DNA from 3 places in the Macrococcus psychrotolerans genome. Region 3 is predicted to be linked to each of the others. Evidence: riboswitches for the same ligand, from Rfam matches in the RefSeq annotation. Region 3 holds a riboswitch; each other region holds the start of a gene.
The links. A riboswitch is a leader RNA that binds a small molecule or an ion and turns the genes downstream of it on or off. The one in region 3 is predicted to bind S-adenosylmethionine.

Region 1: it holds a riboswitch for S-adenosylmethionine, as region 3 does, so the genes downstream of both, QA539_RS09755 (hypothetical protein) here and metK (methionine adenosyltransferase) in region 3, are expected to answer to the same signal.
Region 2: it holds a riboswitch for S-adenosylmethionine, as region 3 does, so the genes downstream of both, QA539_RS03010 (methionine ABC transporter ATP-binding protein) here and metK (methionine adenosyltransferase) in region 3, are expected to answer to the same signal.

Annotation. Positions count from the first base shown of each region.
Region 1 covers NZ_CP124591.1:1,857,539-1,861,829, forward strand. Annotated here, with positions in the region: gene QA539_RS09740 (EVE domain-containing protein) at 1-715, opposite strand, end outside; gene QA539_RS09745 (YeiH family protein) at 833-1,792, opposite strand; gene QA539_RS09750 (thermonuclease family protein) at 1,931-2,548, shown strand; SAM riboswitch class I at 2,591-2,690, shown strand; gene QA539_RS09755 (hypothetical protein) at 2,759-3,025, shown strand; gene QA539_RS09760 (LysM peptidoglycan-binding domain-containing protein) at 3,064-4,098, opposite strand.
Region 2 covers NZ_CP124591.1:575,341-579,631, forward strand. Annotated here, with positions in the region: gene QA539_RS02985 (thioredoxin family protein) at 1-7, opposite strand, end outside; gene QA539_RS02990 (Spx/MgsR family RNA polymerase-binding regulatory protein) at 135-488, shown strand; gene gcvH (glycine cleavage system protein GcvH) at 562-930, shown strand; gene QA539_RS03000 (toprim domain-containing protein) at 998-1,387, shown strand; gene QA539_RS03005 (thioredoxin family protein) at 1,359-1,670, shown strand; SAM riboswitch class I at 1,720-1,822, shown strand; gene QA539_RS03010 (methionine ABC transporter ATP-binding protein) at 1,895-2,923, shown strand; gene QA539_RS03015 (methionine ABC transporter permease) at 2,913-3,608, shown strand; gene QA539_RS03020 (MetQ/NlpA family ABC transporter substrate-binding protein) at 3,663-4,291, shown strand, end outside.
Region 3 covers NZ_CP124591.1:1,560,818-1,565,108, forward strand. Annotated here, with positions in the region: gene QA539_RS07975 (hypothetical protein) at 209-370, shown strand; gene metK (methionine adenosyltransferase) at 412-1,602, opposite strand; SAM riboswitch class I at 1,695-1,805, opposite strand; gene pckA (phosphoenolpyruvate carboxykinase (ATP)) at 1,993-3,585, shown strand; gene QA539_RS07990 (alpha/beta hydrolase family protein) at 3,636-4,291, opposite strand, start outside.

The sequences.
Region 1 (4,291 bases), 300 kb from region 3:
GCAACATCAGTTCACGATCTAATTCATAAATTGTTCGAGGTGTCACATCTTCGATATATTTAATGATAATTGCAGTTGCATCTGTTCTCCCAGGCACGGGTTTATTCCCATGCTTTCCTTTAACGACTTCTGCAATACCATATATCCCACGTTCCGGCTTCGTTTTATAGATAATGACCTTATCTTCTGGTTGCATCTCTCCATAATGTTTATAGCCTAAACGATGTACACCGTTAACGTTGCTGACATAAATGGTATACTCCATACCTGATTCAAATGGTATTTCTTCTTTCATTAAGAAGTAACGGTTAATTTTTTCTTTATACTGGCCGACATTAATAATTTTGTTATAGTCCGCTTCTGAGATCGGATTCAGCAACTGCTCTTTCATGCTTTGTATCGTCTCTTTTAAATTTTCATCTCGAATTAAATAGTCTTTCGTAAAAGGTGCAAGCTTTGTATCATATTTAAAATGAATTTTAATTTGTCCACGTCTTGGCTCTTCGACTTTAAGTACTTCTCCAGCCCCAAGTAAACCAATTTTATTTTGTACAAGGTAAAAGATGACGCGATCTCCAGGGTTTGCACGTTTAAATGCCTGGTATCCCTCATTCGGATTAAAATGCACTGTCGAATCAAAAACTGAGACTTGGTTCATCAAATCCTCAAAATGATTAAATCTATTATAACCGCAATTCAACCAAAAATAATTCACACAAATTCCTCCTAAATCCACTTATAATTCTTTTTATTTTACATTATCCTTCTTAAATAATACTGCAAGAAACGCAAGTAACACTGAAAATGACAGTTTCTTTTTCATTATACTCACCTACCATATATGTAATACTTGCTGCATGACTAAACTCATTACGATTACAACCATCCATGTGATTGCACCTAACGCTAGCGGTTTGATACCAACTTTGAAAAACTTGCCTATATCTACCGTCATACCTATTCCAGCTAAAGCTGTACTCATTAAGAATGTAGATAAAGTCTTAATATATGATGTGATATATTCCGGTATCGGAATAATACTTGCAACGATACTCGCTATGAAAAAATACAATATAAACCAAGGGAAGACCTTTTTTAAATTTACAGAGGATTGACCTGCCTGCAATAATGCGAATATTAAACAAATCGGTACTATCATAAGTGCACGTACAAGTTTGACGACCGTTGCTGTATCTCCAGCATCCTCACTAAATGCATAACCTGCTGCAACTACACTACTCGTATCGTTTATCGCTGTACCGGCAAAATATCCAAAGCCTGTATCACTAAATTGTAACCAGTGACCGACTGTCGGAAAGACAAATACTGCAATAATGTTAAATAGGAAAATTGTAGCAATAGAAAATGCAATCTCTTCATCTTTCGCTTTAATTATTGGACTTACTGCTGCAATTGCTGATCCCCCACAAATTGCTGTGCCTACGCCAATTAAAGTACTTAAACGCTGATTAACACCAAATAACTTGCCCACTAAAACACCCACACTTAAAGCGGCAGCGATGCTCGTGATGATGAGCGGAAAGGATGATGCACCTAGACTCAATGCTGCTTTAAAACTAAGCGTAAATCCCATCAGAATAATGCCGTATTGAAGTAACTTCTTACCACTATACTTAATACCTTCTTCATAAGGTGCTGTATTTATTAAATTGCCTATGATTATACCAATAATAATACTGAAGATCATACTACCAACTAACGGGAAAATATAACCCAAGTATGTGGCAATCAGTGCGACCAATAGACACAAAAACACTCCTTTAACCTTCATCACATCGCCTCCACTTTCTAGTTGAGTCTATTATATCTAACATGTGATGATATCTAAAGCACGAATTCATTATACCTATTGATTACGAACGTATGTTTGTTTATAATTAAAGGATATTGCTAAAAACGAGGTTTTAAATTGAATTTATTATTATTGTTTCTCACATTAAACTTTTCATCCTTTCAAAGTGATATGCCAAAGGTACCGGCGACCTTCGATCGTGCTATTGATGGAGACACAGTTTCATTGAAAATTAATAACCGCAAAAAGACAGTCCGTCTATTACTCATTGATACGCCTGAGTCAAAAAAACCAAATACACCCGTTCAGCCATATGCTCTTGAAGCGGCACGTTATACAGAATCACTTGTAAAGACTTGCGATCTTAGTGTCCAATACGACACAAAAGGGAAGAGAGATCGATACGGGAGAGAGTTAGTCTATCTTTACTGTGGTAATACAATGATTAATGAACAGCTGGTCAGACAAGGATACGCTCGAGTCGGCTATGTGTATCAACAGAAAGATTATTTAAATCGAATGCTGGCGGCAGAACGAAAGGCCAAAGCTGAAAGTTTAAAAATATGGTCTCTTAAAGGATATGTGAACGTTGACGGAGAAGGTTTTAATTCTACTAAAGAAGAAAGACAGCAAGAGACAGATATTATGCTGAAGATTAGAGAATCACTGCATCGCATACTAGATGCAGCGATAGATGGATTAATCAAAGGAATAAAGTCCGCCTTCACATCATAAGAAAATATGTTATAATGGAATAGAAAATAATTAAATAACGCATTCTTATAAAGAGAGATTGAGGGACAGGCCCAATGATATCTCAGCAACCGGTTCGCAAGAACACGGTGCTAATTCCTGCGGAGTAATCCGACTATAAGAACCTTACAACGCTTCTTATAGGAGGCGTTGTTTTTTTATCTTCAATACAATAAAAAGGGAGCGTTAATCATGAGAAATTTAGAAGATTATAGAGCATTAAAGCAGGAACTCACAAAATGGAACAGCATTACACCAACTAGTTATGCAGCGAGCATTGCACGAACAAACAAAATAAAAGAACTGAAACGCCAACTCGGTAATGATCAGTATGATGAGGCAGATGCACGTAACGATGAATTTCTATTACGCCATGAAATCAAATCGTTACATATCGAACTCGCACGAATCGAAAAACAACTCATCGATAAGTATCAAGCACTTCACAGTATTTCCTAAGCAGAATAAAATAAGAGATAGCAGACGCTATCTCTTTTTTAATGTATAAATACATATCTTGATACTTGCCATTGATTAAGCGTACGGTAACCAATCACCCCTACACCCGTTGCATAGTTCATCTCTGAAACAAGAATCGTGCCATCTGCGTTTACTCTTTCAACAAAAGCAACATGTCCATAATATCCATCAGACGTTTGTGCAATCGCACCATAGGCCGGCGTTTTATTTACAGTATAACCGTCTTTAATCGCACCATTTGCCCAATTACGTGCATGCCACCAATAAGTAGAAATTCCTTTTCCCATGGATGCTCGTTTATTAAACACGTACCATGTACATTGTCCGTTATCATATAAATTAGAATGTGCAAATACCGGTGTAACGAAATTGGTAACTGTAGTTGAAACAGGCGCATGTGATGCTACCGGACGCACAGTAGGTGTGCTTTGTACTCCATTACCTTTAACAACTAATCTCTGATTCGGAAATATTAAATCTGATGTCAGACCATTCAATGATTTAAGTTGTGCAACGGTGATGCCATAACGATTAGCAATTAAAGATAAATACTCACCAGGCTTCACAACATGGGATGTTGCATTACTTGTCACTGCAATTGGCCTTGTTGTGGATACTGCCGTTGTCGTTGTAGTTCCAGATACTTTAAGTCTTTGCCCAGGAAAAATTAAGTATCCTGTTAAATTATTCAGACGCATAAGTTCATTTACAGATGTATTGTAACGATACGCTATCAAAGATAAGCTATCTCCAGATACTACAGTATGTATCTTCCCACCACTCTGTACTGCAGGACGATTCACTGTTTGTACAGTAGTTGGTCTTGTATTGCTTACAGATCTTGATACTTGTAATGATTGATTCGGAAAAATCAAATTTGAAGACAAGTTGTTCAGTGTCTTAAGTTGAGCAACTGATGTGTTATATTGATTGGCAATAGACCATAGTGATTCCCCAGCTTTGACTCTGTGTTCCGCTGCGTCTGCTTGGTAAGAATAAGCTGATGCGGCGGCTGTAGCTGTTATAGCAGCGAAAGTTAATTTCTTCTTCATACAAGTCCTCCGTATAATAATTGTTAAAAAATAAGATATTTATATTATTACACAAAATATATATGCATAATATTACAGTTTCCTTTCAATTTTAAAGTTTTCTCCAAAAACGAACTATTTTAGCACATATACCTATTAAAACATTTAGCTTTGAAAAACGTTGATATATCAATAATTAGATCGATTCATTAAA
Region 2 (4,291 bases), 990 kb from region 3:
TTCTCACTTTTATTACTCCTTATATACTTTTCTTATATTATACTTCTTTTTAAGAAGTAAAGAAAAGAAAACGCTTAGTTGTCGTAATCTTACAAAGTTGTTATGATTGAGGTATCACATTCAGGAGGTTACATATGATTAAATTTTATCAGTTACCCAGCTGTACAACCTGTAGAAAAGCAGCAAAATACCTTGCGGATAATGGTGTGAGTTTCGAGCCGATTCACATTGTGGAACATACACCCACTGCAAAAGAGTTTGATACAATTATTAAGAATACTGGTGTTGATGTGGATTTATTATTCAACAGGCTAGGCACAAAGTATAAGGAGCTTGATTTAAAGGAAACATTGCCGGATAAATCGTATGAAGAGAAATTAGAGCTTCTTGCCTCAGATGGAATGCTTGTAAAACGTCCTTTAGCTGTAAATAAGGATAGAATCACTTTAGGATTCAAAGAAGCGGACTATAAACAAACTTGGTTATAAAAAAGATTGAAGATACGCTTACATTATGTCATTATAAAAGTGTTAAGTATTTTATTTATATGGAGGGCTTATAATGTCGAACTTAAAATTTTCAAAAGATCATGAGTGGGTTAAATTAGAAGATAACGTAAAAGTAATCGGAATTACAGACTTTGCACAATCAGAACTAGGGGATATCGTATTCGTTGAACTTCCTGAAGTAGGCGATGAAATTACTACTGGTTCACCATTTGGTAGCGTTGAGTCGGTTAAAACTGTTTCTGAATTATATGCTCCAATCTCAGGCAAAGTTGTTGAAGTTAACTCTGGATTAGAAGATTCTCCTGAATTAGTAAATGAATCTGCTATGGATCAAGCATGGATGATCAAAGTTGAAGCAGATGACAGCGAACTTGATGAATTAATGGATCAAGCGCAATATGATGAAATGATTAATGCATAAATGATATACTTTCCTTGATAATAAATTTATCAAGGATTTTTTAATATGACGAAAAAGGTGATGGAAAATGTCTGTAATTCAGAAGGTCATCGTGGTAGAGGGTAAGCGAGACAAGAAAAGATTACAAGAAGTATTAACGGAACCTGTACATATTATTTGCACGAATGGCACAATGGGTATCGAGAAGTTAGATGCCATGATTGAAGACTTGTATCATCATAAAGTGTATATCATGACCGACAGTGATAAAGCAGGGCGCAAGATCAGAGCGTGGTTTAAGCGTCATTTAAGCGAAGGACATCATATTTATATCGATTCAAAGTATGGTGAGGTGAGTAATTGTCCGCTTGATTACTTAGCGAAAGTTGTCAGTCGTCATGACTTTGAAATTAAAGAACAGTTTGAATGGAAAGGTAAGTCGCAACCTTATGAGTATCAGAACGCATTTGCAATCTAAAGATCTAGAAAGAATACAAGACAATTATATTATTTTTGGCTACACCCCTTTTTGTGGCACATGTAAACTCGCAGAAAAGATGCTGGATATCGTTAACATGTCACTGAAGCTGGATATATTAAAGCTGGATTTGAATTATTATGAATCCCTCAGTACACAGTATAAGATTTCAAGTGTACCTGTATTGCTCATCGTCAAAGACAATGAAGTCGTTGACACGATATTTCGATTTGAGTCTGTTACTTCAATATACGAAATATTATCGAAATCTATTGACGAATAATTCAATCTGCTTTATTATAAAAATCATTAACAAAACAATTTAATAGTTGCTCTTATCAAGAGAGGTGGAGGGATGTGCCCTTTGAAGCCCGGCAACCGTCTGAAAAGAAATGGTGCCAATTCACATAAAGTGTAAACTTTAGAAGATGAGAGAGTCGAATATATCACTATGTCGTCTTTCTTATGTATTTAAGGAAGACGACTTTTTATTTTAGGAGGATGCACGTGATTAAGTTAAATAATGTTGTAAAGACTTTTACAACGAAAAAAGGTGACATCACTGCTGTAGATCGTGTTTCACTGGATATTACGCAAGGTGAAATCTATGGAATCATCGGCTTTAGTGGTGCGGGTAAAAGTACGTTAATCCGTATGTTTAACGGTTTAGAAAAACCGACGTCTGGTGAAGTGGTGGTTGATAATGATATTATCAATCAACTTGATCAGAAAACATTGAATATGAAACGCCAGAAGATCTCGATGATCTTCCAGCACTTTAACTTATTGTGGTCGCGTACAGTGTATGACAATATTGCGCTGCCACTGGAAATTGCAGGTGTTAAGAAATTAGATATCGATGGTAAGGTGAAGTCATTAATCAATCTTGTTGGACTCAATGGTCGAGAAAATGCATATCCTTCCGAACTGTCTGGGGGTCAAAAACAGCGTGTAGGTATCGCGCGTGCACTGAGTAACGATCCGAAAGTACTGTTATGTGACGAAGCAACAAGTGCACTTGACCCTCAGACGACAGATGAAATTCTTGAACTGCTCGTTGATATCAACAAGAAACTGAACTTAACAATCGTGCTGATTACACACGAGATGGAAGTTATCCGTAAAATCTGCCATCGTGTCGCAGTGATGGAACACGGTAAGGTCGTTGAAGAAGGTTCAGTATTAAGTGTATTCAACAATCCACAGACGAACATTACGAAGCGCTTCGTAAAAGATGATATCTCTGACGAAGAACTGGAAGCTTCTATCAAGGAGATTAAAGCAGAGTATCCTGTAGGGACACTGCTTCGACTTAAGTTCATCGGTTCTGCTACAGGACAGCCGATTGTCAGTCAGGTGATACAGAAGTATGGTCTGGATATGAATATTCTGGCAGGTAACGTAAAGCATACACAAGCAGGCTCATTTGGACATTTAATCGTCCATTTAACGTCGGTGAATGGTGATCTTACGAAAATTGCGGATGAACTTAAGCGTCACGGTGTAGAAGTGGAGGTAGAACAAGATGCAAACTAGTTTTTTAGATACGCTTAAAGAGATGCTGAGCTTCAAAAATGTAATTTGGGCAGATGTATGGACAGCAACGGTAGAAACGTTGCAAATGACATTGATTGCAACCTTCTTTACATTTTTCTTCGGGTTGATTATCGGGATTATCTTATTCCTCACATCACGCAGTAACAATAAAGGAGTGCGCATCTTTTATTCCATCACTGCATTTTTAGTGAATTTATTCAGAGCGATACCATTTATCATTTTAATCTTGCTCCTGTTCCCGTTTACTAACTTAATTATGCAGACAATTAGTGGTGTAAAAGGCGCATTGCCGGCACTCATCATCGGAGCTTCACCATTTTATGCGCGACTCGTTGAAATTGCGATGAAAGAAATTGATAAGGGTGTTATTGAAGCGGTGCAGTCAATGGGTGCGAATACCTTTACATTAGTTCGTAAAGTATTGATTCCTGAAAGTTTACCGGCACTTGTGTCTGGTATTACAGTAACAGCAATCGCTTTAGTAGGGTCTACTGCCATTGCCGGGGTTATCGGTGCAGGTGGATTAGGGAACCTAGCTTATTTAGTAGGGTTCACTAGAGCACAGAATGATGTCATCTTAGTTTCGACAGTGTTAATATTACTGCTTGTATTTGCGATACAATTTATCGGTGATATAATCACAAAACGTATTGATAAACGATAATCAGTTCCAATGGAATTTGACTATAAATTAAATAACGGAAAGAGAGTGAATTAAATGAAAAAGTTTATATCATTATTATTTGTAGCTACATTAGTACTTGTACTTGCAGCTTGTGGAGGCAACGAAAAGAAAGCTTCTAAAGAAGACGATAAGACGATTACTGTCGGCGCTTCACCAGCACCGCATGCGGAATTACTTGAACAAGTTAAACCAGTATTAGAAAAAGAAGGCTATACTTTAAAGATTAAGACAATCAATGACTACACAACTCCGAACCGTTTCTTAGATGCAGGTGAGCTTGATGCAAACTTCTTCCAGCATACACCATACTTAGACACTGAGAAGAAAGCAAAAGGATATAAAATTGAATCAGCAGGTAACATCCATATCGAACCGATGGCTATCTACTCAAAGAAATATAAATCATTAAAAGAGCTTCCAGAAAACGCTGAAGTATTTGTATCAAATAACCCAGCTGAAGAAGGGCGTTTCTTATCATTCTTTACTGAAGCTGGATTAATCACATTGAACGATGGCGTAGATCCAGTAAAAGCTACGTTTAAAGATATTAAAGAAAATAAGAAGAACATTAAATTCAACAACAAGCAAAGTGCTGAATTCTTACCGAAATCATATAACAATGGTGAAGGTGATGCAGTGATCATTAACTCTAACTTTGCACT
Region 3 (4,291 bases):
CTTTCTAATGTTTAATAGTTTCATTATAAAGAAAAAGAGACACAACTTCATTGTTTTAGATAAATTAATTTAAAAATAAAACTGCTTTTCACATCTTAATAGAAATTTCACACTATTTTATAATAGATTAACAATACCTTAATATCTAAATGGAATACTTGCAGTGTCCATACCTATACTCGGACAAACTACATTGGAGGTTTTGATAATGGCAAAGTACAAACAAATGTTACTGGCAGGATCATTCGCGTCAACTCTACTACTAGGAGCTTGTGGTAATGAAGAGAAATCAGATGATGCTAAAACTGAAGATGCAGCAAAAGAGGAAAGCACTGAAGAATCTACTGAAGAAGAGACAACCGAAGAATAATAATAAAAGCTGTAAACCTCATTGGTTTACAGCTTTTATTATTATGATAAATTGGCTTTTAATGTATCGACGCGATCTGTCGCTTCCCACGGTAAGTCAACATCAGTACGACCGAAGTGACCATACGCTGCTGTCTGTTTGTAGATTGGACGACGTAAGTCTAACATCTGGATAATTCCTGCTGGACGTAAATCAAATGTTTTACGTACCGCTTCAACAAGCTGCTGCTCCGTGTAGTCTGAAGTACCATAAGTTTCAACAGAGATAGATACAGGCTGTGCTACACCGATAGCGTAAGCTAACTGTACTTCACACTTATCCGCAAGACCTGCTGCTACGATATTCTTCGCAACGTAACGTGCTGCATATGCACCACTACGGTCTACTTTAGTAGCATCCTTACCACTGAATGCACCGCCACCGTGACGTGCATAACCACCGTACGTATCTACAATAATCTTACGACCTGTAAGACCCGCATCCCCTTGAGGACCACCGATTACGAAACGACCCGTTGGATTAATGAAGTATTTTGTTTCATCGTCAATTAAATCCGCTGGAACAACCGGCTTGATCACGTGTTCTTTAATATCTTCCTGAATTTGTTCAAGTTCAATCTTCTCATGGTGTTGAGATGAGATAACGATCGTATCGATACGTTTCGGTTTCCCTGCTTCATCATACTCAACAGTAACTTGTGTCTTACCGTCTGGACGTAGATAATCTAACGTACCGTCTTTGCGTACTTCTGTTAAACGACGTGCAAGTTCATGTGATAAAGAAATTGGTAATGGCATTAAGCTTTCTGTTTCGTTACAAGCAAATCCGAACATTAAACCTTGGTCACCTGCACCGATTGATTCAATATCAGAATCCGTTAATGAATCACGATCTTCTAACGCTTTATCCACACCTTGAGCGATATCTGGTGACTGCTCATCGATTGCCGTCAGCACTGCCATCGTCTGGAAGTCATAACCAAACTTTGCACGTGTATAACCGATTTCTTTAACTGTTTCACGCACGACTTTAGGAATATCAACATACGTTGACGTTGTGATTTCACCTGCGATTAACGCCATACCTGTTGTTACAGATGTTTCACAAGCAACACGTGCTTTAGGATCTCCTTTTAGGATTTCGTCTAAGATAGCATCACTAATCTGGTCAGCAATCTTATCCGGATGTCCTTCTGTTACTGATTCTGATGTAAATAATTTACGGTCTGTCATATATATTACACTCCTTGAATTTAATTACGGGACTATAAAAAAAATAGCCTTCTCTCCTAGTAAGAGAGAAGGCACAATAAACGACCATTCTACTCTTATCGTTCAGAAATTAATCTGCAAACGGTTTGGCACCTTACTTAACACATTGTTAAGGGTTGCTGGGCTTCAAAGGGTCCATGTCCCTCCACCACTCTGGATAAGAGAATCCGCAAGTTAGATATTACTAAACTTTATGTTCACTGTCAACAATACCGCATATATCAGAAATTTTCTGAATAATTTCGAATATAAAGATTATACATAATTTATATGAAACCTTCAAATTGATATGTTATACTATTTCATGAAACTGCTTACAAAAGCAGAACAATAACTTTTTGGAGGCTGACCATGGGGGAAAATACTCAAGTAATTGAGCAACTGAGCAAATTAAACACTGGAAATCTAGAACGTCAATTATCAAGAACACAATTGATTACGGAAATTCTATTCAACGGTGAAGGTGTGTTAACAGAATCCGGTGCGGTACGCAGCGAAACCGGTAAATATACTGGACGCTCACCGAAAGATAAGTTCATCGTGCGTGAAGCTGAAACTGAAGATAACATCGACTGGGGTACAATCAACCAGCCTATCGAAGAAGAAGTATTCTTAAACTTACTGGATAAAGTGACAGACTACTTAAGCAAAAAAGAAAAGATCTATGAATTCCAAGGCTATGCAGGTGCTGATAAATCATCCCAACTACAACTACGCGTTGTGAACGAACTTGCTTGGCATAACCTATTTGCACGTACAATGTTTATCCGTCCTGAAACAACGGAAGAAGGACTAAACATTACACCTGACTTCACAATTATCTCTGCACCACACTTTAAGGCTGATCCATCAGTTGATGGAACGAAATCTGAAACATTCATCATTACAAGTTTCCGTCATAAGATCATCTTAATTGGTGGTACAGAATACGCCGGCGAAATGAAAAAAGGTATCTTCGGTGTGATGAACTACTTATTACCGACACAAGGCATTATGAGCATGCACTGTTCAGCAAACGTCGGTGAGAATAAGGACGTTGCGTTATTCTTTGGATTATCTGGTACTGGTAAGACGACACTATCTGCAGATCCACAGCGTAAACTTATCGGTGATGATGAGCACGGATGGAATGACAACGGTGTGTTTAATATCGAAGGCGGTTGCTATGCGAAGACGATCGACTTATCTCGTGAGAAAGAACCTCAGATCTACGACGCAATTCGTTACGGTGCCATCCTCGAGAACGTTAAGGTCGATGAAAAAGGTGTGCCGGACTACACGGATAAATCTTTAACTGAAAATACTCGCGCAGCTTATCCAATCGATAATATCGATAATATCGTTCTACCATCAATTGCAGGACACGCGAATACAATCATCTTCTTAACTGCTGATGCGTTCGGTGTGTTACCTCCAATCTCTAAATTAACGAAAGAACAAGCGATGTATCACTTCTTAAGTGGATTTACATCTAAATTAGCAGGAACTGAACGTGGCGTAACAAGCCCACAACCGGTATTCTCTACATGCTTCGGCTCACCGTTCTTACCGTTACATGCGACAGTATATGCGAACATGTTAGGGGATCTAATCGATAAACATGATGCAGCAGTTTATCTTGTGAATACAGGATGGACTGGCGGAGAGTATGGTGTCGGTAGCCGCATGAACTTAACGCATACACGTTCTATGATTCGACGTGCGATTAGCGGCGAACTGAAGACAGTTGAGTATCATCAGGATGAAATCTTCGGACTTAATATTCCGAAGCATGTACCAGGTGTACCGGCAGAGATTCTGTATCCCCGTCATGCATGGGTATCCAAAGATGCTTATGATGAGAAAGCAAAAGACTTGGCATTACGCTTCCAGGAGAACTTTAAGAAGTTTGGTGAGAAGTCCGCTGAAATCGAAACTAAAGGTGGATTTAATTTTAGAGGATAGCACAAAAAAACGTCGCTTTTTTTAAAGTGGCGTTTTTTTCATCTACTATATTATGATTTTATTTCCCTTTCCACTTCTTCCATCCACTTTTCAATTTCCTGTAATACATAGCGTTCATTGTCTGGACGCATCACATGCTGCTCCCCTTCAATAAATAACACTTTATGCTTAATTCCGAGCTGTTTTAATTTATCGATCAGCATATATGCATGCTCTATACTGACAAGTTTGTCTTCTGTACCATGTACAATCATGATTGGCGGGCTATCTTTCGTTACGAGATTAATCCCTTCTCGTCGGTCATACGCCGCTTTGTTACTGATTGGTCCGACGAGGCGTTTCAGCATACTGCGAAGATCTTGTCGTTCATCATACATATAGTAGATACTCGACACTCCTCCCCATGTGATAAAGGATGTCACGTCAGCTTCCTGATACGTTACTAACCCTTGTATTCCGCCTCTCGAAAATCCAACGAAGTGTATCGGTACGTCGTACTGTGCTCTTAACAGTCTTACAAGTGCATAGACGTCTTCTCTATCTGCACCTGCGAATTCATCTTGACCATTCTGGTGTGTACCGCGATAATAAGGTGCTGCAACCAGTGTGTCCTTATACGCAAACTGCATCAGTCTCGCTGGTCTAACCGTTCCGACTGCACCTTTCCCGCCTCTTAAGTAGATGACGATGCGTTTCACGTGTTTCG